Regions from separate parts of the Sphingobacterium puteale genome, predicted to be linked through region 2. Evidence: riboswitches for the same ligand, from Rfam matches in the RefSeq annotation. Region 2 holds a riboswitch; the other holds the start of a gene.
The links. A riboswitch is a leader RNA that binds a small molecule or an ion and turns the genes downstream of it on or off. The one in region 2 is predicted to bind thiamine pyrophosphate.
Positions count from the first base shown of each region.

Region 1: linked by a shared signal. The riboswitch ahead of thiS (sulfur carrier protein ThiS) and the one ahead of thiM (hydroxyethylthiazole kinase) in region 2 are both predicted to bind thiamine pyrophosphate.

Region 1 covers NZ_CP158959.1:2,641,140-2,649,797, forward strand. The annotation lists gene ABTV71_RS11010 (thiazole synthase) at 1-609, opposite strand, end outside; gene thiE (thiamine phosphate synthase) at 606-1,226, opposite strand; gene ABTV71_RS11020 (thiamine phosphate synthase) at 1,190-1,801, opposite strand; gene thiC (phosphomethylpyrimidine synthase ThiC) at 1,798-3,612, opposite strand; gene thiS (sulfur carrier protein ThiS) at 3,658-3,864, opposite strand; TPP riboswitch at 3,926-4,021, opposite strand; gene ABTV71_RS11035 (family 78 glycoside hydrolase catalytic domain) at 4,253-6,892, shown strand; gene ABTV71_RS11040 (hypothetical protein) at 7,350-8,658, opposite strand, start outside.
Region 2 covers NZ_CP158959.1:2,218,022-2,226,679, forward strand. The annotation lists gene ABTV71_RS09100 (helix-turn-helix domain-containing protein) at 1-695, opposite strand, end outside; gene ABTV71_RS09105 (DUF1572 family protein) at 1,122-1,652, opposite strand; gene ABTV71_RS09110 (GIN domain-containing protein) at 1,880-2,623, opposite strand; gene tenA (thiaminase II) at 2,855-3,508, opposite strand; gene thiD (bifunctional hydroxymethylpyrimidine kinase/phosphomethylpyrimidine kinase) at 3,492-4,334, opposite strand; gene thiE (thiamine phosphate synthase) at 4,331-4,963, opposite strand; gene thiM (hydroxyethylthiazole kinase) at 4,953-5,756, opposite strand; TPP riboswitch at 5,836-5,928, opposite strand; gene ABTV71_RS09135 (VanW family protein) at 6,102-6,944, opposite strand; gene ABTV71_RS09140 (hypothetical protein) at 6,999-8,162, opposite strand; gene ABTV71_RS09145 (dienelactone hydrolase family protein) at 8,296-8,658, opposite strand, start outside.

The sequences.
Region 1 (8,658 bases), 420 kb from region 2:
TACGGCATCCGCACCGATTTCCATCGCTTTAGCAGCATCAGAGGGAGCCCCAATTCCGGCATCAACGATTACCGGGACATTGCTTTCCTCGATAATAATTTCCAGAAAGTCTTGGGTACGAAGCCCTTTGTTGCTACCGATCGGTGCACCTAGGGGCATGACAACGGCAGTACCTGCGTTTTCCAGACGTTTACAAAGTACAGGGTCTGCATGAATATAAGGCATGACGACAAAGCCCAGTTTTGCCAGCTCCTCTGTCGCACGTAAAGTTTCAATCGGGTCAGGTAGCAGATAGCGGGGATCGGGATGAATTTCCAGTTTTACCCAGTTTGTTTCCAGCGCTTCTCTGGCCAGCTGGGCCGCTAAAACCGCTTCCGCCGCTGTTCTGGCACCCGATGTATTGGGGAGTAAGTCTATTTTTGTTAGGTCGAGTGCAGCCGTCAATTCGTCTTGCACGGCGAGCGGATCGATTCGTTTTAATGCAACGGTAACGAGTTGTGATCCGGAAGCCCTAACGGCCGCGCTCATCTCATCTAGATTGCCGAATTTGCCCGTTCCCATAAATAATCTGGATTCAAAGCTGCGATTGGCTATGTGTAATATGCTCATTTTAAAAGATTTTTAATGGATGAAATAATATTTGGTGTCTGGGTGATCAGTCCTGATACCGCTACACCATAAACCCCTGTTTCTGTTAAACGTTGGATATCTTCGAGGCTGCTGATCCCACCGATGGCGAAGATCGGAAGAGGAGTAAGCCCCTGCCGACGGATTTCCCGGATGATATGTTCATATCCGGCAATGCCCAATAGCGGACTGAGCTTTTGTTTTGTATAAGTATGTTTATAGGGGCCGAGTCCGATGTAATCACATTTTTCAGCTATCCGCTGTTGCACATCTTCCAGACTATTTGCTGTCCCGCCAATAATCTTTGCTGCTCCCAACAACTGGCGAGCTTCAGCTATACCGCAGTCAGTTAAGCCCAGGTGTACACCATCGACATCCAGCTCCTTTGCTAGCTGCACATGATCGTTGATGATACATTTGGCTCCAAAGTGCTGGCAAACCTGTAGCATTTGCTGCGCGAGCAGCGAGAATGCAGATTCATCTGCTTGTTTCCATCGGATCTGAATCCATGTGGCACCTGCATCCAAAGCTTTTAAGATGTTATTCTTTTGGTCTGCCAAAGTCAGTCCCTGGGAGATATATTGTAGTTTTTCGAGCATAGCTGTTTGCATGTGATAAAATGTTGAATAGGGTCGGGATCTTGCCATAGAGCACCCAATAAGGCGATTCCATTTGCTCCTGCCCGGAAGGGAAGCAGGCAGTTGGCGGCTGTTATCCCTCCCAGACCAATTAAGCGAACATCAAAATTGGACCGTAGTGGTAGCTGATTCAATAGTGCATTTTTCCGGCCATAGCCTATTTTTGAGATGCTTGGAAATAAGGGACTTAAGAAGGCATAATTCCAGCGTGTGTCCAAGGCATTGAACTGACTGATATGATGGACCGAAGTCGAATAGATGTTCCCGAAATGATGCCGGTCGAACAGGCCGCTTTGCCGATGATGTTCGTTGAAGTGAATTCTGCCGATTTGAAGTGCATCTGACAGCTGCGGATGAGAGTGGAGAACCAGTCGATCGCGGTATGTGGCATCTATAGATTCCACATACCGGTACATCTGCTCATCTGTGAAATGATATTTTCGCAGATGCAGTAGATCGAGCCCCTGTTCAAAGAGATGATGTATGATGTCCATTTCCGGGGCAACTTCCTCCGCTGCTGTCAATGCAATGATCATAAGTAGATTTCCTTTCCTTGGGCGATGAATTCCTGCGATTTTTCCAACATGCCCTGTGCGGCGGTATCCCGGATTTCCTGTGTAATTTTCATCGAACAGAATTTCGGCCCGCACATGGAGCAGAAATGGGCTACTTTGGCAGCATCCGCGGGCAGTGTTTCGTCGTGATATTCGCGGGCGGTATCCGGATCAAGGGATAGGTTAAACTGATCCTCCCATCGAAATTCAAATCTGGCCTTACTCAGGGCATTGTCGCGGTACTGCGCCCCGGGATGTCCTTTGGCCAGATCTGCCGCATGGGCGGCCAGTTTGTAGGTGATGACACCATCTTTCACATCTTTTTTATTTGGGAGTCCAAGGTGCTCTTTTGGTGTTACATAGCAGAGCATGGCACAGCCATACCAGCCGATCATTGCCGCGCCAATAGCCGAAGTGATGTGGTCATATCCCGGTGCAATATCAGTGGTCAGCGGGCCTAAGGTGTAAAACGGCGCCTCGTCACAACATTCCAGCTGCTTTTCCATGTTCTCTTTGATCAGCTGCATAGGAACGTGGCCAGGCCCCTCGATCATCACCTGTACATCATGTTTCCAAGCGATCTTTGTCAACTCACCCAGGGTTTCGAGTTCGGCAAATTGGGCAGCGTCATTGGCATCTGCAATAGCGCCCGGACGCAAGCCATCACCGAGCGAAAAAGCAACATCATACTGCTTCATGATCTGGCAGATCTCTTCAAAATGCGTATAAAGAAAGTTTTCCTGATGATGAAAAAGACACCATTTGGCCATAATGGATCCACCTCTTGATACGATACCGGTCACGCGCTTTGCTGTTAAATGAATGTAGCGCAGTAGGACACCGGCATGGATGGTGAAATAAGAGACACCCTGTTCAGCCTGTTCAATCAGCGTATCCCGGAATATTTCCCAAGTGAGATCTTCGGCAACCCCTTTCACTTTTTCGAGCGCCTGATAGATCGGGACAGTGCCTATCGGTACAGGTGAATTGCGGATAATCCATTCACGGGTTTCGTGGATATTTTTTCCTGTAGACAGATCCATGATGGTATCGGCACCCCAACGGCAGGCCCATACTGCTTTTTCAACCTCTTCTTCGATGCTGGAGCTGACCGCACTATTGCCGATGTTGGCATTGATTTTTACCAGAAAATTACGGCCGATAATCATTGGCTCGCTTTCTGGATGATTGATATTGTTCGGAATAATTGCTCTGCCGGCAGCGATTTCATCCCGGACAAACTCCGGTGTAATGTATTTTTCGGCAGTCCGGGCGCCAAAGTTCTCACCCGGATGCTGGTGATCCATACCAGGGGTACTTTCAGCCAGCTGTGCTATCCGTTGGTTTTCGCGAATGGCAACATATTCCATCTCCGGCGTAATGATACCTTTTCTGGCATAATGCAATTGCGTTACATTTTTTCCCTGCGCCGCAACCTTGGGTTTATGGCTGTAGGCAAAACGAAGTTCGTCTAATGTTTTATCCGCCAGACGCTCTTGACCATATGTCGAGCTGATACCTTCCAGCTGCTGTACATCCTTGCGGTCCAGGATCCATTGTTCGCGAAGACGCGGAAGTCCCTTACGAATGTCAATATTCTGTGTCCCGTCTGTGTAGGGACCTGAGGTGTCGTATATGGTAATGGGCGGATTTACTTCGATCTGACCATTGCTCAATTTGGTAGGACTCAACGAAATTTGACGCATGGCCACTTGGATAGGATAGAGCGTTCCGGGGACAAAAACCTTGGTGGAATTTGGAAAAGCGGTCTGTGTGATTTTTTCTGATGTCATGTGCATGGGGAATTAGGTATATTGAATTGAGTATGTTCCATGGGGTTAACCACCTTGTGTAGCAGTAATAAGCAGGATCTGGTCGCTGGATCGCAGATGGGTTTTGGACCAGTCGTCTTTGGGAATAACCCGGTTGTTGAGCGCTACAGCGACACCTTGTGTTTTATCAGAAAGCTCAATCTGTAAAAGATCAGCTAAAGAGTTGGGCGCGGGGTCGAAAAATCGGATTTGATGATTGATTGTAAGTTCCATTCCTTTTTATTTTTTTGGTAAAACTTTAGGAATGGCCACAACAAGATACAAAAATGTATCAGGAAGACAGCTTACTTTTCCCTACGCCAGTATGATCTGGATCAGGTTATAAGGGTAAAATCTCAGCCTGCAAATGCAGACACCCCTAAAGTCGGAACTAATATAGGACTATTTTGATGAAAAATCCAAAACATCGTCATTAATTTTAAATACTTCCCCGCAGGACAGTACAGTTTACTATGTTGAAAATAATTAATATATTCGTTTTTGGATCAACTAAAACAATTTAACAACTCTTGTTGTTCCGCTGAATTCATTCATGATCGTTCAGGATTTAAATTCAATTCTATTGTGGGAAAAGCAAGAAACCAACATGTATAAACCAACTATGCGGAAGAGTTTACTGATAATGACGCTGAGCATGAGCTCAGTCCTTTATGCACAGCAGCGAAAAGAATGTGTACCCATTGGGCTCAGCTGTGAACATCTCCAAAATCCATTGGGTGTAGATAGGCCCAGTCCTCGTTTGAGCTGGCAGTTGGCTGATAAACGGCAGGGAGCAAAACAATCGGCTTATCAAATTATGGTAGATACAGATTCAATGGCATTGGTGAAAAATAAACCCGGTATATGGAATAGTGGCAAGCAGTTAAATTCTGACATGTTGATCCATTACAAGGGGAGGGCATTGAAACCGCAGACAAAGTATTTTTGGAAAGTCCTGGTCTGGGATAAAAATGGACGGCCAGGCACGTCTTCCATTGCTTCATTCGAAACCGGTATGATGGGGGTGGAGCACTGGAAAGGAAAATGGATCAGCGATAACCACAGTATCCATGAACAGCCTGCACCTTATTTCAGAAGAGCATTTAAAGCTGCCAAACCGATCAAATCGGCTCGTGCTTACATTGCTGTGGCGGGACTTTATGAGCTTTCCGTAAATGGCGAGAAAATCGGCGATCACAGGCTGGATCCGATGTATACCCGATTTGATAAACGTACTTTATACGTGGTGGAAGACGTCACCCGGCAACTTCAGCAGGGAGACAATGTCCTCGCCGTCGTCTTGGGAAATGGTTGGTATAATCATCAGCCTCTGGCGGTATGGGATTTTGACAAAGCCCCTTGGCGCGACCGCCCGACATTTTGTTTGGACCTGCGTATTGTCTATCAGGACGGCAGTGAGGAAACAATAAGCTCGGATCAAAGCTGGAAAACTGCTGCAGGACCTATCCGCTACAATAATATTTATACGGGCGAGCATTATGATGCGCGTCTGGAGATGCCGGGATGGGATATGCCGACCTTTGACGACAGCCAGTGGCATACTGTTCGGTATCGGAAGCCGCCTTCCACAAACATTACCTCACAACAGACGGTACCCATACGCCTCGTTAGATCGTATGAACCGAAATCAATGAAAAAGATCAATGACAGTACCTATGTCTTTGATATGGGGCAGAATATGGCTGGTCTGACAAAGATCAAGATGCGAGGGAAGGCCGGAACTGTGGTCAAGATCAAACATGGCGAACGATTGCATGCAAATGGACGCCTGGACCAGTCCAATATTGATGTTTATTATCATGGAAATAAAGAATTGGAACCCTTTCAAACCGATATTCTGACGCTAAGCGGTAAGAAGGAAGATGAATTTATGGCGAAATTTGGCTATAAAGGTTTCCGCTATGTCGAAGTGAGCTGCAGTGAACCGGTAGTGTTGGAGAAGTCGGCTGTTATGGCTTATTTTATGCATAGCGACGTGCGTCCAATTGGCCAGCTGAAAACCTCCTCTGCCCTGATCAATGGATTATGGGAAGCAACCAATAACGCCTACTTATCCAATTTGATGGGCTATCCCACGGACTGTCCGCAGCGGGAGAAAAATGGCTGGACAGGGGATGGTCACCTCGCCATTGAAACAGCTTATTATAATTTTGATGGCATCACGGTTTACGAGAAATGGATGGCAGATCATCGGGACGAGCAACAGGAAAATGGTGTGTTGCCGGATATCATTCCCACGGGGGGCTGGGGGTACGGTACGGCAAATGGCTTGGACTGGACAAGCACCATTGCTATTATTCCATGGCAGACCTATCTGTTTTACGGCGATGCAAGCCTATTGGCAGAATGTTATGACAATATAAAACGTTATGTGGATTACGTGGACGGAATCAGTCCAAGTGGACTGACCACCTTTGGTCGGGGGGATTGGGTACCGGTCAAATCGCAGTCCAATCTTGAACTTACCTCATCAGTGTACTTTTACGTGGATGCAAGGATACTGGCTTCCGCTGCAAAGATGTTTGGAAAAACAGCCGACCAGCAGAAATATGAACAATTAAGCCAAAAGATCAAAGATGCCATCAACGCCAAATTTTTGGATACTGAAAAGGGGATTTACAGCACGGGAACTCAGACCGAGCTAAGTGTACCTTTATATTGGGGGGTGGTGCCAGAAGCGATGAAAGCCAAAGTCGCCGCCAATCTAAATAGCAAGGTGGAAGAGACCAATTTTCATCTGGATGTAGGGGTGCTGGGGGCGAAAGCACTCCTGAATGCACTGAAGGAAAATGGTTATGACGAAACGGCCTATAAAGTCGCGGTACAGGATACCTATCCCTCCTGGGGATGGTGGATTGTCAATGGGGCGACTACCTTGCTCGAAAACTGGGATCTGAATGCCACGCGGGATATCTCTGACAATCACATGATGTTTGGTGAAATCGGAGGCTGGTTTTTCAAGTCCATCGGCGGCATTCTGCCGGATCCGGCGCAGGCTGGTTTTAAACATGTGCTATTAAAACCCATTTTTCCGAAGGAACTTAAGGAGTCTTCCATTACTTATAACTCGCCCTACGGAAAGATTGTGTCCAGCTGGAAATCGAACGGAAATAAGGTCGAATATCGGGTGGAGATACCGGCAAATGCCAGGGCAACCTTTTATCCGCCAGCAAATATCCGCAATGGTAAAGTAATCGAATTGGAGGCAGGGAGACATGACTTAAATTTGGAATTGAAATAGTGGTCTGGTAAACAGATTTTTGAATAATTTAAGAAATCAATAAATTATCGTTGTTGGTATATCGTTCCTTCGTCTTATTTTCGGATCTTATTCGGACAGTCTGCGTTATTGACCAAGGTTGAGGTATTGACCAGATGTGGACCAGTGATTTCCTGACCAACATCTAGCCAGAATCTGACTATACTCCGAATTTGGTGCGAAGAAAAGTGTGACTTAAATATGGAATAGCATATAAAACAATAAAGCCCATCAGATGATGGGCTTTATTGTACAAGCAAGGGGCGAAATGTCGAACTTTTTTCACGACTTGAAATCAATAAAAAAAATTTAAAAAAAAACATAATCACCTCATTTCTTAAGAAGAGGAATAAAAACATTGTGTTATTTAAACAAATTCAATTGCAGTTTATCGTCCATTTTGAAATTTTATAAAAAATGAATATCAAAACTTTATCCATTATTCTTTGTTAGCCGTAATTAGGTCGTCAAATTGACTAAACATTTCTCCTAAATCGGACCGCTTTTTGTAATTTGCTAACGTGTTTTCAAATATGGATATTATAAGATTTTCATTTTTCGGCATTTCAAAGATGTCAATAACATCATTAAATGCGAATTTAGCTTCATATGAGTTATAATAGTTCTTCAGATTTACAAGAATATTAGTAAATGCTTCATTCTCCCTCTCCTTGATGTCATCGTCAATCGGGATTACATCTAGTTCTCGACTATTATCTTTAAGCCGGGCAAGTTTATGAATAATCGATAATTCATCAACATTTTGCGTATTGAAAAAGCTTGAGATTACATCTAAAAAAGATGAAGTACGTGTTGAATAGTTGAAATTCGTTTCTGTTAAAGCAACAATATTTAAACTGATTGATTGAGGGTTAAGTTGAAAATTCATAACGGATAATCGATCAACTAATTTAAGGGGTGAGTAGATGTACCAATATCCTAATTCTTTATGCTCTCTCACCAACTCTTTCCTAAAAGTGTAAAATGCGCTATCCCATGTTATCAAAAAGGGTTCGTTAATATGGCCACTTTCAGGATTTAAATGATTCTCTTTTGATGATAAGTAGAGAATAGTTCTTAGATCATTTTCAGTCGCCTTGTATGATCTACTTTTTGATTGATATGCCAATGATATCTCATACTCTTTTTTTATCGATAAATAATTCGGATAATTCGGATGGTAGATAAGCTCAATATTTAATTGTTCCAAAATGTCTGAAATTTTATCTTCAGCCAATTTTAAGAAATCTCGCTCATTTAAAGAATAAAGATCAGCATCCAATAATTCCTCAATAAAATCAATGAATTCCATCCCTTCAGGCAATATTTCCGAATTATATAATTCAGAAAAAGTGTTATAAAATACATTTTTTGAGTTACCCAATTTGGTAATAAAGGGCAAGTTTAAAAACCTCTGCAGCTTGTATGCCTCGTACAAATGCCCAGCAACTTCTCCAACGTAATCATAAGAAGATATTAATTTGACCTTGTCTTTAAACTTACGGATCGTAGAGTACAATATTTTGACAGATTGCATTGCAATGTCAGTGAAATTTATTTTGCTATCGTAAAGAACGCAAATTAAGCGAATGAGTATTTGGGTATCAAGAAACACCAGTTGATTTTTATCATTAACATATTTTTCCAATTTATCTGAACTATACAGGTCATTGAATAAATAAGTTGACGAAAGTTTATTTAGAAATTCGTTGTCTTTACATATCTGAACTAATTCCTTCGTGATAATT
Region 2 (8,658 bases):
TTATTGGTTGCCTCCTTCACACATTTGTTCAGGTAGTTTTCGGAGATATGCAATAGATTGGCGTAAAACAATACATTTTTATGGTCAATATGGAACTTCTGGACATATTCACGAAAGCGAAATGCAATATCCAATTGCCTGCTCATCGGTGCCTTTGTTTCGATATCAGACTTGATCACCTTCAATAAGATGCACTGCATCATCGAGATACATACTTCCATGACGCGACCTTCGGTAAAAAGTTCTTCCTCCAAAAGAATCAGCATTTGCTGAATCCAATGGGCAACGTGCGGCTTTAATGTCGTGAAGGGATGGGAATTGAAAAATTTGATGTCATTGATCCCAAGTTCGATATCAGTGACAATCTCATTTTCGTAAACCACAAAAAAACCTTCTACATCGTCCGATATGGCCAGCGTTGCGGTGATATTTCCCTGTTTAATATTAATAACCTGATTTTCGGTCAGCGTATAGGATGCTGATTCCAGATGTTGTGTCAGTGAACCTTTCGTGACGAAAATTAGAAAATTGAAGGTAGTACGATAGGGAATAACCGGCATTAAGATGCTCCGGAGATAATTTTCAATTCGATAGACTTGAATTTTACTTTCGTTAAATAGATTATGCTCAGAAACATCAGGTAAGAATAACTTTTTATACTCGTAATTGTTGATAATCTTAATCGAATTTTTCATCGGTATAAATTTGTTTATTCATTAATCAATTTTCTCTTTAAGGCATTATTCATAAGCATTTATTTTCAATGGTATTCATGAGCTCGCTTTGCTCGGTAATTCAATCCCCAATGTGATTAAATAAATCATGATGGTTTCATCTGTAAATAATTATAAATTGCCTGTCTACGCTCTGGATCAATGAATTTTCCGTACTTGCTATCTGTTTTACACCTCTAAACAAACTAATCCCAATGGGATTGAATCGTAAAGGAATTAGTAATGGTAGATCACACAAATATAATCAATTCTTTGCTAAAGAACACCTAAAACAGTGCCTTGCATGTAACGTTTTAAACGGATTTGTGCGGCACGATTACAATTGAAAAATTTAGACGAAAACGCTGCCCAATCGACAATTGGGCAGCGAAAGTCGATCGCTATCAGTTATACTTTTTTGCTTTGACCAAATTTTTCCCGGTTAAAATCTGCAGATTTTCCCTTTGGAATGGATAGCGAAGTCCATTGCTCATCCTGGCACATTTTTCCGATGTAGACGATCTGTCCGACATGATAAGGGTAGTGGGCTAGCTGACGATGGATGGCCGCCAATACGCTATGGCCTTCGCCCCGGATAAAGATTGTTTTTGTCAGATCTTGCTCATTTAAAGATTCAAGTGCTTGAAATAAACAATCCCAGCCTTCGTTCCACAGTGTGAGTAGTTGTGCTCTACTCATCTCGGTATGCTCGAATTCCATGTCGCGGTTTCTTCCTTCTTTTTCACCGTCGGTATTTAAAAAATCAGTCCAACGCGAAAGCATATTCCCGTGAAGGTGTTTCACAATGAGGGCGATACTGTTGCTGGAGGAGTTGAATTGCCAGAACAATTGTTCATCCGTCAATTGAGTAAAAGTCTTGTCCCCCAAAGATTTGAATTCCCGAAATTGCTTGAGGCTACTTGCTAAAAAATTTTCCATTGGATTATGTGCTATGTATGCTTGTGTTTCTTAGCACAAGATACGAAAATACCAGGTGATATCCGTTGAATTGGCTCCCGTTAACAGGTTATTAGGGGGAGCCCAAGTCATTTTCTGGTCGATGAAGGTAGGGCAGAGAAAAAAAGGTGACACTGGGGAGGGTGCCACCTTTAGCTAACTAAACATTAAACATAAATAAACAGTCTTTTTAAAGACCTAAACTAAAATTAGATAACAATTCGGCCACTTGTCGATTTGTCAACTTGGACATTTCGTGGCTGATTTTTTAAGGAGATCTTTGCCGAGGTAGAAACTTTACCGCGCAGATTATCCTTAACACTTAGGGTTACACCTGAGGATGTGCTGGCATTGACCTCTGCATTGCTTGTTGTAAAGGAAGCCATGTCCACTGATGCGGAAGAGTTGGTACTTAAATCCAAATTCGTCGCACTTCCAGCAATTTCTTGTTTTGACGAACTTGTTGAATTTACCGTTAGATTCTTTGCACTTACCTCCGCCGTTAATCTGCTTGAGGAACTTGTCGAAAGCGCAATATCGTCGGCAATTAATTTTTTAAGCGAAATACGGGCGGATGAAGAAACGTTAACAGCTATTTTGCTAGCTTTTATGGTCTCGTTGCTGTAGATTGATCCACTCGAAGAAGCGGAAAAACTTGTCGGAATTTTACTTGAATATACCGTTACGCGGTTGTTTCTTGCATTTCTGATCTGTGAATTCCGTTTGTATTGTACATGTAATATACCATTCTTTACATTTGTTTCTATCAGTGACAGATGCTCCGCATTGTCTGCTTCAACCACAACTTCGTTTCGGTTGGAGTGAATATAGTCAACACGTAACGAAGTAGCTGCGGAAATGCCATCCGGAGCGGAAATCTTACGGATCTCACGCTCTTGAGCCTGAGCTACATACAAAAATGAAATAAAGGCGATGGTTAAGATTCTTTTCATGGTTTTGTCTATTATTAGTTTTTAATTTTAAGCAATTATAATTTCTATTTTAGTTTTCATTTCGAAAAGCAGCCTCATTTCCTGACTTACTAATATAATAGTGGTGCCAAAATGTAAAAACTATGTAAAACACTGATAGACATGCTTTTTTGTTTTATTGCATTTTTATCTATTGCCCATTTATGAACAATTGGTGTTCATTACCGAACAGTTTATTGTTGTTTTTGGTGGTTACCACATTCTCTTTTCGTAAGCTGCCTGCCAGAAATGATATTCCAATCGGGAGGCTGTTATAAATACTTGTCGCATTTTCTCCCGATTTGTTGCACTACTTTGTTCAGAAATTTGATCAACATAATTTTTGGCTTTTTTCACGCCCTCGGCGAAGTCCTCACCACTATAGGTATCGATCCATTTGGAATAGGGATTTTGGTTGCCACTGGCGATCGAAACGATGTGGTCGCCAACTTCTTTATAAATCCAAAAGCAGGGTAAAGTTGCGGCCATAGCAACTTCAATAGGTTCAAAGGCAGCTACACTTTTTAAAAAATGCACGTAATGGTGGCAAACGGGTTCTATCTTGTTGCCGTCTTCCGGATCCAGACCAAATTCTTTAAAATAGTTTTCATGCAGCGCTTTTTCGACGATAAGCGCATTGCGTCCAAATTCAAAATAATCCAGGGCTTGCTGATTGTCTGCACTCTTTGCACCGATAAAAGCTAAAACACGTCCAAATTCCTCCAGATAGAAAGCATCCTGGCGCATATAGAATTGAAATTTGTCCAGCGGTAGACTGCCATTGCTCAGTTCAGAAATAAAAGGCATGGCTAGGATATCAGCATAAATTGGTCTTATAGCATCCCAGGCTTTATCGCTCCATTTCATGAAAAATAAGTTTAGAAGGGTTGTGGAAATGATTAAGTGGCCCATTTCCTTTGCCAATAACGAGGTCTTTGCTTGCCTTAATTGCCTCGTGGACATAATCTAAAGCGGTAGCGACAGCTTCAGCAAGAGGGAATCGCTGCGCTAACTGGCTCGCTATTGCTGAAGAAAGAGAACAACCGGATCCATGTGTATTTTTGCTGTCAATTTTTTGGGATTTAAATACCAATGGAGCTGTATTTTGCTGGAAAAGGAGGGTGGTCAGTTCGCTACTTTGAAGGTGTCCACCTTTGATAAGGACAGATTGACATCCTTTTTCAAGCAATGCGAGGCCTGATTTTTCCATTTCTTGTACATTGTCGATGGTGCTTCCCATCAGTACGCTTACTTCATCTAGATTGGGCGTGATAATGGTTGTTTCCGGAAAAAGTAAGTCCACGCAAGCCTGTATCGTATCATCATGAATCAATTTGTGACCACTTGTTGAAACCATCACCGGGTCAAATACGATTGCCCCTGGGTAGTCTTTTAAATAGGATGCGATCAGCTCAACAAGTTCAATGTTATGAACCATTCCGATTTTAATTGCGTCCGGATAAATATCGTCGAAAATCGCATCCAACTGCTCACGCACGGCTTGAGTCGGTATTTCATAGATATTCCGCACCCCTTGTGTGTTTTGTACGGGTAACGCTGTCAGGACATTCATTGCATAGCATCCCAGGGCCGATATGGTTTTTGTATCCGCTTGGATGCCAGCTCCGCCGCTGCCATCAAATCCCGCTATACTCAGAATGGTGGGAACTGTATATTTTTTCGTTGTGTTCATGTTAATAATTCCTTTAGTTGAGCGCTACGCTCCCTTGGTTTTTTACTTTGGCAAATTGCCGATACGACCGCTACGGAATCTGCACCGGACAGCCAGGCTCTTGCGCTGGTATCCAGATTCATGCCTCCGATGGCGACCAGGGGCTTTTCGGTTAAATTCCGTAGCTCAGCCAGCCCACTGATTCCCCAAGCTGTAATGGTGTCTGTTTTCGTTTTTGTTGGAAAAATTGGGCTGACACCAAGATGGTCTACTGCGGCCATCTGTTTACTGTCAAGTTGTGTCCGATCTTCAAGCGACCAGCCAATTTGAAGACGCTGCCCGTATTTTTCCCTTATTGCTATAGGCGGACGATCGTTTTGTCCTACATGTACCCCCCATGCCTCGATTTCAATCGCAATATCCACGGCATCATTGATGACTAATGGGATTCCATAGCGATCGGTAAGCTGTTTTAGCTTCTTAGCTTTTTCCAGAAATCTTGCCGGCGTTTCGTTCTTTTCGCGTAACTGAATAATATCTACACCACCGATTATCGCTTCTTCGGCAATATAGAGCCAAGGAGTTGGATAGCAGTCCTGTTCAGAAATAACCAGATACAAGGGATATGGAAATAGGGGATTAATTGCCATAGTGTTTAATGTTGAGATGCGTGCGGATACGCTCTTCATTCAGTAGATAAAGCTCATCATAGAGATTCATCTGTAAGGAACCAGGACCAGCGGATCGTGCTGTTGCCAGTTCACCTGCTAGGCTCAAAAGGGACACACCGGCGGTCGCTGCTTCATAAGGTTGGTCTGTGACCGCTAAAAACGCACCGATGAGTGCAGTTGCGCTACAACCAAGTCCAGTGACCTGAGTCATTAAGGGGTGCCCATTGTGTACCTCAGCGGTATGCTGTTCGGACAGGATATAGTCTACCTTTCCGGAGATGCAGATGATAGATCCTAATTGTTCTTGTAATGCTTTACCAAAGCCGACAGCGGCCTTGCTGTCGGCGGTGCTGTCTACTCCTTTGGTATTGACCTGGTTGAAATTGTAAAGGCTCATGATCTCTGATGCATTTCCCCGTATTACAGTTGGCTTTAACTCCAGGAGATTTGCCAATAGGTCATTGCGAAAAGCGGATATCCCTGCGCCCACCGGATCCAATACCCAAGGGCGACCAATGTTATTGGCGTGTTCTGCTGCCACAAGCATGGACTCGGCGGTAAGTTCACTCAATGTGCCGATGTTCAGTACCAACGACTGGGCAAGATCAACAACCTCGCGCACTTCGGATGGACTGTGAACCATGACTGGGGAAGCTCCGAGAGCAAGGAGTGCATTGGCGGTGCTATTCATCACTACCAAATTCGTAATATTATGTACAAGTGGTTTTTGCCGTCTGACCTGTGCTAACAGATCGATAATTAAATCTTCCATTCCTTTTTGTTCGCTATGTTTGTACGTGGCTTTGACAGGAAGAAATGAGACAGATGGGCTGTCCGGTATATTTCAATATACCTAAGCGGTTGCTTTTCCCTACGCCGGTATAAACCGGATCAGGTTCGAAGGGACTATCTCAATTCTATACAGAATACCCCCAAAGCCATATCAAATTTAGACAAAAAAAAGGACTTTTTATAACCTGTGTTTTATTCGGTCCCGGAATAGTAAAAATGAGAGCGAGCGATTTGACCGACATTTTCAGTATTAGTTGGGAAATAGATTGAGCCGACAACGAGTAGAGGATGATGTCAAAATGATCTCGTGCAGCTAAGCTGCTTGTTAATAATTTATATTGTCTTCAGCTGGCAATTCCGTGTAGTCAGGAGGGGTATAAGTGACGCGGGCAAAATTTTTCGTTAGGAGTTCCGTATCAACAACCTTTCCACCCTGAAATTTTAGGAATTTTTCTCGCCAGATTTCATTTTTTCGATAAAATTGATCACCTATTTTAAGGAATTGATGCTCCTTTTCAATGACGTGATAGGCAAAATCGAGCTCCTGATCGATCCTCAGTTCACCTTCAAGGCATTTTTCGGTAAACCAGAGATTGATCTGAAATGTATAGGGTGTATTGTTGGTAAACTGATAGTCGCGATAGTTGTAAAATACCGTTGCACCGCTCCCGAAAGGTAATACACGCCCATCATCGGGAAACGGATCAAAAGAATGGTGATAACGCTCCGTGACTGTTAGTGGGCTATGGATAACAAGCCAATGGATCAGATTGGAGATCTGGCAGATTCCACCACCGATACCTGCCTGTGCTTCGCCGAAAGACAATTCCATCCCTGGAAGATAGCCCTTTTTTTGTGTGGGTTGACCGACCAGTTTACAGAATGAAAAGGTTTCGCCGGGGTGGATCAGTACACCATTGATCTGCTTTGCTGCAATCTTTAGATTGGTCACTTTATTGATCTGCAGTTGCATATTGTTTTCTCCCAGCTTCTTTAATAAAACGGACTGGTGTTTTTTGATGCGGTACTGCAACGCTGTTGTAGACTTGATTTTTGTGTACTTTTTATTATCCAGTAACCAAATGGCTTTTCTTTGTGTCCTTCTTGCCCAGACAGCGAGAAAATACAGTAAAGGGTGACGTTGACTTATTAATTTCCGTTTTTTCACTAATGACAGATGATGGTTTTATTGCTTCCTTCTATTTCAGTTTGCGCGTTTGAATTATTGAGAAGTGGAGGAACTTTTCTTTGTTTGTATTGTTTTAGAGGTGATTTTATTCTGCTTATCAAATATAGTGCTCTCGTATTGATAGTCGCCTAAGTCTTTTGATACTATTTTCGTTTCCAATGTACCATCGCGATAAAATAGATAGGTCGTTTCGTTGCCCAGCACAGCTATTTTGGATTCAGCACTGAGCTTTCCCATTGCGTCAAATATCTGCCAGGAAGAGAAATTGTTTGCTTTTGGGTCATCATAATGATACAGTCTACGGTTTTCGATGACGTCATTTAACCCTGAAACTTCCTCAATAAGCTGCCCATTTTCATTGTAACGGTGGTCGACCCAATGCATCCGTTGGTAAACGAAATGAATGGACTCCTCCCGGATCAATTGATATTGATCATTTAAATGCTGGATGGAGACGGACCGCCGCTCAGGGTCGGTAATGAGAATAGCATGTGGTAAGTATTGATAAATTGTACTAGAGGACCATTTGCTATTTTGAAGCTGTTGTATCGAATCGATTAATCCCCATTTGTTGTAAAAATATTTGATGTAAAAATTGATCCCATTAGACAAATTGTTTGCCGAGAGCTCTTTGCCTTGCTGATAAACGGTTGTTATAATGCCGCTGGGTTTTTCGAGGTTCTCCCCTGTAAAGGTTTGCGAAATATACGTTCCGTCATATTTGCCTTTTTTTTGCGTGGAGTATATCGGAAGACCGGACTGGGAAATGATGGCGGCAGCATATTGTCTGGAGGGTTCAAATGGAATAGCTGCTATGGAATCGAAGAATAGTTTCGCATCGTATTTAAGCGCTTTTTGAGGCGTACTTGCCTGCTTATTGTTCGTCAATATTGATGTTGCGGCCTGGAGATAGCTTTGACTGTCATAGATCACTTTTGGTCGGCTCTGACCATCAAACAGGATCATGGCATTTCGTTGTTTGAGGGTCGGTACGTCCACTGTCCACTTACGCTTGTTGACAACAAAAGTGATTTTTTGGGCATCTGTTTTTGAGACCAGGAGTTTGGTGGTACTATAGGGAACCTGTCTAATAATTTCATTTGCCTTTTGATCATGGAGGCGCATCGCGAAATCCGTTGATTTATCGGATTCATTGGTAACGAACAGGATCGCTTGGGTAGGTGCTCCGATTTCCATTGATTTTATCGTTTGGGATCGTGCCATAGTCGTACAGAACAAGAGTACCAATAACTGGAAAATAATGGGATGGGGCGCTATTGATCTGGAATGACAGTTCATTTAAATAGGGGAAGCTTTGTCTTTATATGTTTTAGTTTAGTACTTCTTTTAGGAATAGTAAAGTATGCTCCCAAGCACGTTTGGCCATGACAGGATTATATTCAGGTGATTCCGGATTGGTAAAGGTATGGCCAGAATTGGCATAGGTAATGATCTGCCAGTCCGCTTTTCCTTCATTAAGTTCCTTAACCAATCCATCATAATCTTCTTTTGATACACTTTTGTCAGCGGCGGGATGTTCAACCAATACTTTCACATTGATCGCTGCATTAGGTCTGTCGGCTGATTTGGAGAGTCCACCATGAATACTGACCACCCCTGCCACAGGAAAACCAGCGCGTGCTGTTTCCAGTGCTCCGGTTCCGCCAAAACAGTAACCGATTACTGCAATTTT